One region of the Bradyrhizobium sp. LeoB3 genome, then DNA from elsewhere that is predicted to be linked to it. Evidence: riboswitches for the same ligand, from Rfam matches in the RefSeq annotation. Region 1 holds a riboswitch; the other holds the start of a gene.
What was found. Region 1 has a riboswitch for cobalamin ahead of ACZXDY_RS34100 (TonB-dependent receptor). Riboswitches for the same ligand answer to the same signal wherever they lie in the genome.
Positions count from the first base shown of each region.

Region 2: another riboswitch for cobalamin. It lies ahead of metE (5-methyltetrahydropteroyltriglutamate--homocysteine S-methyltransferase); the one in region 1 lies ahead of ACZXDY_RS34100 (TonB-dependent receptor).

Region 1 covers NZ_JBVBEF010000079.1:789-4,592, forward strand. The annotation lists gene ACZXDY_RS34100 (TonB-dependent receptor) at 1-1,830, opposite strand, end outside; cobalamin riboswitch at 1,943-2,140, opposite strand; gene ACZXDY_RS34105 (FecCD family ABC transporter permease) at 2,324-3,298, shown strand; gene ACZXDY_RS34110 (ABC transporter ATP-binding protein) at 3,295-3,804, shown strand, end outside.
Region 2 covers NZ_JBVBEF010000010.1:15,588-19,391, forward strand. The annotation lists gene metE (5-methyltetrahydropteroyltriglutamate--homocysteine S-methyltransferase) at 1-2,151, opposite strand, end outside; cobalamin riboswitch at 2,259-2,459, opposite strand; cobalamin riboswitch at 2,592-2,810, shown strand; gene ACZXDY_RS10220 (ribonucleoside-diphosphate reductase subunit alpha) at 2,926-3,804, shown strand, end outside.

The DNA.
Region 1 (3,804 bases):
GGAGCCATAACGCCGGGTCGGATCGAGGTTGATGTTGTAGAACAGCACCGGATTGAAATGGATCTCGTTCTCGAGGTCCATGTTGTAGATGCTGGTTTGCACCTGGAAGCGGCCCGTCTTGACGCGGAAGCCGGCTTCGACGTCGTGCGAGGTCTGCGTCTTCAGCTGGAAATTCTGCGGCAACGGGTTGAAGTCCGCATCGAACGCGGGTCCGGTGGACGTGCGCTCGTCGACATCGGGCGTGCGAAACGCGTGCGCGGCGCGGGCGAACACCGAGAACATTTCGGTGAAGCGATGCTCGACGCCGACATGCAGCGCGTAATTGGTCTCGCTCTGGTCGAGCGGCGTCGCCTGCGCGTCGAAGGCGAACGGCGCGTTCGGATCGTAGCGATCGCGCGCGCTGAGCCAGGTGTTCTGCACCCGCGCGCCATAGGAGAAATCGGTGGTGGGCAAGAGGCCGACCGTGTGCTGCCAATAGCCGGCGAGCGACTGCTGCGACAGGTCGTAGGTATGGATCGGCGGCACGCCCCGGAACGCGCCGCGCTGCTGGTGGAACGTTGCATCGTAATAGTCGATGCCGGTCAGGATCGACGAGGGAATCCCGAAGATCGAATTGTTGATGCTCAGCCGCGGCGTGATCGACCAGGTCTGCAACGCGGCGTCATTGTAGGTGGATGCCGCGCTGATGAATGGCGAGGTGCCGAAGAACGCGCCTTGCGTGTCCTTCTGGCGGTAGCCGCCATCGACGATTAGGTCGACACCGTTCAGGAGCGTCTTGGTGAAGCCCGCCGTCGCGCTCGCGCCCTGCTGGTTGCCATAGTCGAACGGCGTGGCGGCGCCCTTGCGATCGGTGACGAGCTGATTGACGCCGATCGAAGGATCGACCAGCCTGCCGCCGGGAAAGCCCAGCTTCTGGTCGTCGCCGGTCACCGTCAGGAAGGCTTTCAGGTCCGGCGTCGTGTAGTTGAGATTGCCGACGCCGTTGCGCTGGTCGAGCGCATTGTTCACGCGGTAGCCGTCGGACTTGATGCCGTTGCCGTAAAACGACGCCGACCATGGTCCCGAATTCATCGCGGTCGAGATCGCGGCCATGCGCTGGTTGAAGGAGCCATAGCCGGCTTCGCCGCGGATCGAGACCGGCGGGCCGCCGACACCGGTCTTGGTGACGATGTTGATCACGCCGCCTATCGCATTGTCGCCGTAGAGCACGGCGCCGCTGTTGCCGCGGGTGATCTCGATGCGCTCGATCGAATCGAGTGGGATGGTCGACAGATCCACCTGCGCCATGTCGATGTCGTTGAGCCGTCGCCCGTTGAGCAGGAACAGCGTGTTGGCGGTGGCGAACGCGCCGAAGCCGCGCAGGTCGACCGAGGTCTTGGCGCCGTTCACGCCGCCATAGAGCGATTGAAGCTGTACGCCGGGCGCCTGCGCGATGATCTCGGCCAGAACCTGGGTCGGCGAATGCGCGATGTCGTCGGCGGTGATCACGGTCGAGGACGTCCCGACAATGCCGGCAAATTGCGGGCCGCCGCCACCGCCACCGGATGAAGCTCCGCCAGCGGCGGCGCCGCCAGCGCCCGCGCCGCCGGCCGGCTGCGCGCTGGTCGGCACCTGGCCCGGCGCGGGACGCCGGGGGCCTGGAGTGCCGTCGGAAGCGGGCTTGGCACGGGTGCGGTTGTGGTCGCCGGGCGCCCTGACCTCGACCGGCGGCAATTCCTCAGAGGGCGCTTCCTGCGCCTGCGCGGCGGAAACATACAAAGCGGGCGCCAGCATGCTCGACGCGAGCAGCAGCGCGCGGCGTTGCTTGGTGGCTGTGGTAGCAGAGAACATCGGCGAGACCTCGGTATGACGTCAGTGGCACGTCACAGCGAACCAAGGCTCACCATCGCGTTTCGCGCTTCAGGTGAAGCAAATGCCTGTACTCCCCGACCGACATCGTCGCGTGTGACCACGTATGACGGCAGGTCTCCTGGCTCGCGGGTCGTTACCCTTCGTCGCCTTCCCAGGACCGAGACTCCCAGTGGCATATGACGAAGGATTCACCGCATACAGTTGCGGGGGCAGCCGCGGCTTTACGGGAAGTTTCCCGGTACCGCATTCCCTTTTGATCCCGATAGGAACCGTCGGGGGCCATCTAGGATTTCGGCGGCACGTGAGTCAATCCCGGCGAAACTGCGGCTCCCTGGCTCCCATACGCTTTTTTGTTCCGGTGTCGCTTGTCTGCCACCGAATTCGCTGCAAGAAGCAGGGCGCGATGAGTGCACATGATTTCACGATAGCGGCGGGTCTCGCCGCGCGGCGGCGGTTGGGGGCGACCGTTGCAATGATCGCGTTGGTTGCCTTGCTGATGCTGATTTCGCTCGGCACCGGCCCGGTGCGGCTGTCGCCGCTGACGGTGATCGAGGCGCTGTTCGGTGGCGGCAGCGATGTCACGCAGGTGATCGTGCGCGAGATTCGCCTGCCGCGCACCATCCTGGCATTCGCGATCGGCGCTATCCTTGGGCTGTCAGGCGCGGCGCTGCAAGGCCTGTTGCGCAATCCCTTAGCCTCGCCCTCGCTGTTCGGCGCGCCGCAATCGGCGGCGTTCGGCGCGGTGCTGGTCATCGCGCTGGGGCTGGCCGATGTCCGCTCCTATGCGCTGCCGGTCGCCGCCATCATCGCCGCATTCGGCTCGGTCTTCGTGCTGCTCGCGATTGCCGGCCGCAATGCGGGCCTCTTGATCCTGATCCTCGCCGGGCTTGCGATCTCGAGCCTTGCGGGCGCTGCGACGGCGCTGGTGATGAACCTCGCGAGCAATCCATTCCTGGCGCTCGAGATCGCGTTCTGGCTGCTCGGCTCGCTGGAGGATCGCAGCTTCCAGCATGTCGCGCTGGCGCTGCCGTTCATCGTGGCAGGTAGCGCCATCCTGCTGTCGCAGGCCAGCGCCTTCCGCGCGCTCACGCTTGGCGAAGAGACCGCGCAAAGCCTCGGCGTCGATGTCGTCCGCCTGCGGCTGTTCGTGATCACGGGTGTTGCGCTCGGCGTCGGTGGCGCGGTGGCGGTCACCGGCACCATCGGCTTCATCGGCCTGGTCGCGCCGCATCTGATGCGGCCCGTCATCGGCCACGATCCGGCGCGGCTGTTGGTGCCGAGCGCGCTTGCCGGTTCGGCGCTGTTGCTTGCGGCCGACATCGCGGTGCGCATCATCCCGTCGACCTCGGACATCAAGGTGGGCGTGTTGACCTCGATCATCGGCGTGCCGTTCTTCCTCTATCTCATCATGCGCGAACGCCGCGCGCTCGGTGGAGGCGTCGCATGACGGCGCTTGTCGCAGAACATCTCGATGTCGCGCTCGCCGGCCGCCGCGTGCTCAGCGACGTGTCGCTGCAACTCGCCTCAGGTCATCTCGTCGCGCTGGTCGGTCCGAACGGCGCCGGCAAAACCACGCTCTTGCGCGCGCTCGCCGGTCTCATCCCCTCCGACGGCATCATCAAGGTGGGTGGCGAGGCGCTCGCCGCGCTGCCGCTGCGCGAACGTGCCAAACGCTTCGGCTATCTTCCGCAAGGGCACCTGGTGCACTGGCCGCTGCCGGCGCGCGACATCGTCGCGCTCGGCCGCTATCCGCATGGCGCGACCGATCCGGCGCGGCTGTCCCCGCGCGACGCTGAGGCGGTGGTGCGGGCGATGCAGGCGGCCGATGTCATGGAGTTCGCGGAGCGGCGTGTCACCGAGCTTTCCGGCGGCGAGCGCAGCCGCGTTGCGCTGGCGCGCGTGTTCGCGGTGGAGGCGCCGATCATCCTGGCGGACGAGCCGACCGCCTCGCTC
Region 2 (3,804 bases), on a different contig from region 1:
TGAATGGATATCGTAGACGCCGGGACCGATTTCGTTCGGGTAGCGGTAGTTCCGGAAGGCGTCGAGCAATTCCATTTTCGAGCGCGAGGTCTCGATCGAAATGACATCGGCGTCCATCGCCGCGATGGCGTCGATGATGTCGTTGAACTCGGAGTAGCACATATGGGTGTGGATCTGGGTCTCGTCCTGCACGCCGGAGGAACAGATGCGGAAACTATCGACCGCCCAATCGAGATAGGTCTTCCATTCCGACCTGCGGAGCGGCAGGCCTTCCCGCAGTGCCGCTTCGTCGATCTGGATCATGCCGGCGCCGGCCATCTCGAGATCGAGCACCTCGTCGCGGATCGCGAGCGCGATCTGTCGGCACACGTCGCTACGCCGCAGGTCGTCGCGGACGAACGACCAGTTCAGGATGGTGACGGGGCCGGTCAACATCGCCTTCACCGGCTTTGCCGTCAGTGACTGCGCGAATTGCCACCATTCGACCGTCATCGGCTGTGGTCGTGAGACGTCGCCATAGAGGATCGGCGGCCGGACGCAGCGCGAGCCATAGGACTGCACCCAGCCGAGCTCGGTGAAGGCGAAGCCGGAAAGCTGTTCGCCAAAATACTGCACCATGTCGTTGCGCTCGAACTCGCCATGGACCAGGACGTCGAGCCCGATATTCTCCTGCCAGCGGATGGCGCGTGCGGTCTGATGCTGCAGATAGGTCTTGTATGCGGTATCGCTGAGTGCACCATTGGCATGTGCGGCGCGTGCGTTTCTGACATCGGTTGTCTGCGGGAAGGAGCCGATGGTCGTGGTCGGGAAGCGTGGCAGATTGAACCGCTCGCGCTGCACCTCGGCACGCTCGGCGAACCGGCTGGCACGATGGCGCATGCCGTCATCGATGGCGGCGAGACGCCGGGCAACCTTGGCATCGTGAATCCGCGGTGAGGTCTTGCGCGCGGCCGCGGCGGCATCGGACGCTCGGATCGCTTCGGACGCATGGGCCCGGCCACTTCCAAGCGCCGCGCCCAGCGCGGCAAGCTCTTCGAGCTTCTGCACCGAGAATGAAAGCCAGGTCTTCACCTCGGGATCGAGCTTGGTTTCCAGGGCGAGATCAATGGGTACATGAAGCAGCGAGCAGGATGGCGCGATCTGAATGCGCTCCTTGCCGAGCTTTGCGACGACGGGCCCAAGCTGATCGAGGATCCGGCTCAGATCCGCGCGCCAGACGTTACGGCCGTCGATCACGCCGAGCGACAGCACCCGTTCTTTCGGAACGTCGATGAGATCGCCGAGCTGCTGGGGCGCGCGCACGAGATCGAGATGGAGGCCGGCGACCGGAAGATCAAACGCGACCGTACGATTGCCGCCGAGCCCGCCGAAATAGGTCGCCAGCATGATCCTGATGTCCGGCACCGCTTTGGCGATTTCGGAATAGGCGCGCCGTAGGGCTTGCTGAGCGGCGGCGTCCAGATCAAGCACGAGACAGGGCTCGTCGATCTGTACCCATTCCGCACCGCGGGCAGCGAGTTCGCGCAATAGTTCGATATAGACCGGCAGGAGCCTGTCGAGCAGCGACAGCGTGTCGAAATGCGGTTCCTTGGACTTGGCCAGTTTCAGGAACGTGACCGGGCCGACCAGCACGGGGCGGGTCTGATAACCGAGCGCCTTCGCCTCCTCATACTCTTCGATCGGCTTGCGTGATGAGAGTGCAAAATACTGGTTCTTGCGAAGCTCCGGCACCATGTAGTGATAGTTGGTGTCGAACCATTTCGTCATTTCGAGCGCCGCCACGCCGTGTGCGTGATGGGCATGTCCGCAGGCCTCGTCATGCGCGTCGGCCTTGGCGCCACGCGCCATCGCGAAGTAGGTCGCAAGCGGCACCGCGCCGCCGGTCCAGCCGTAGCTTTCCGGGATAGCGCCGACCATTGCGCAGGTGTCGAGCACCTGATCGTAGAACGAGAAATCGTTCGACGGGATCACGGTGATACCGAGCTTCTTCTGCCGCGCCCAATTGGCCGCGCGCAGCCCGACGCCGGTTTCGATCAGCGTTTTTTCGTCTGACGCGCCGGACCAGAAGCGTTCCAGCGCGAATTTCAGTTCACGGCGCGGACCGATCCGCGGCGTGCCGAGGGACGCAACAACAAGTGAAGTGGAAGACATTGGCTTAACCCCATGAGTTGGGGGCAAAGGCCGTAGTGACACGTCTGGATTCCCCGCGCGAGGTGCGCACGGAATCGCAACCGCACCACCGGGACACCCCGCCCGAGGACGTGTATGTTGTCGAGGCAGGTCTCCTGGCTCGCGGGTCGTTGCTGCGGTCCGGCCTTCCCGAAGCTTTGCAGGCTTCAGTGGCAATTGTGGACCGCGGCTCGCCGCTTACAGTTGCGGGGGCAGCTCCGGCTTTACACCGGCTTCCCTCTTAGCTCCGGAAAAGATCTCTCCGAAGAACCACGACACGATCACTTACCGGCAAGATCGCGCGAACGTCAACTCGGCTGACATCACGTGCGCGTGGTGCCGGTTGTTCACAGCGCCAACGGCATGGACCGGAATTTTTGCGCTTCGCCCATACGTGCCATTGACAGCATTCCCCAAATCGCACCAGATGTAGCTGTCACGGTCCATCATGACGCAAGGAATGGTGGCTAAGAGGGAAGCTGGTGATCGCGCGTTTCTCGCGAGAATCTAGCGCTGCCCCCGCAACTGTAAGCAGTGAGTTGCTCCCGATTTTAGACGTCACTGATGCGGCATCGCATTGGGAAGACGGGGAGTGACGCCGACCTGCGAGCCAGGAGACCTGCCGCGACAGCAAAATAACGTCCACGGGCGGGGTGTCCCGGCGGTCGCTTGCAGGCTCATGCCGGTACGCCGCCGGCATCATCACGCAGCGTCGCCTCCGACATCCGGCCCCAGCAACATCACGGGGTCTGCAAGATGTCACTCTCTCTCGATCGCGAAGCCACCGCGTCGCCTCTCATCCACCTGCGCCCCGAATCGATCGCGGCGCCGGAAGCGCGGTTGCCGATGCAGGTGATCCGCCGCAATGGCACGGTGTCGCAATTCGATGCCGGCAAGATCTCGGTGGCGATGACCAAGGCCTTCCTTGCGGTCGAGGGGAATACGGCGGCTGCGTCGCGCCGCGTGCACGAAGCGGTCGAGGAATTGACCGCCGAAGTCGTCGGCGCGCTGTCGCGCCGGATGAGCGAAGGCCGCACCTTTCATATCGAGGACATCCAGGACCAGGTTGAACTGGCATTGATGCGCAGCGGCCATCACAAGGTGGCGCGCGCCTATGTGCTCTATCGCGAGGAGCGGGCGCGGCAGCGCGCCGAACAGCAGGCAACTAAATCCGCAACGGCATCGAGCGGGCCAATCGTCCACGTCACGCTCGCGGACGGCAGCAAGGTGCCGCTCAACCATGCGCGGCTGGCGATGATCGTCGGCGAGGCCTGCGCCGGGCTCGATGGTGTCGACGCTGCGCCTGTCGTCGGGGAAATCCAGCGCAATCTCTATGACGGCATCAGCCAGGAGGAACTCGCGCTCGCCAGCGTGATGGCGGCGCGTACGCTGGTCGAGCAGGAGCCGAACTACGCCTATGTCAGCGCGCGCCTCTTGCTCGACAAGCTCCGCACTGAAGTGCTGTCCTTCGTGCAGGGCGCGCCAACGACGGCGTCGCAGGCCGACATGGCGGTGCGCTATGGCGAATATTTTCCGGCCTATATCAAGACCGGCATCAGGGCCGAATTGCTCGATCCCGAACTCGGCCGCTTCGACCTGAACAAGCTGGCCGCGGCACTGAAGCCGGAGCGCGAT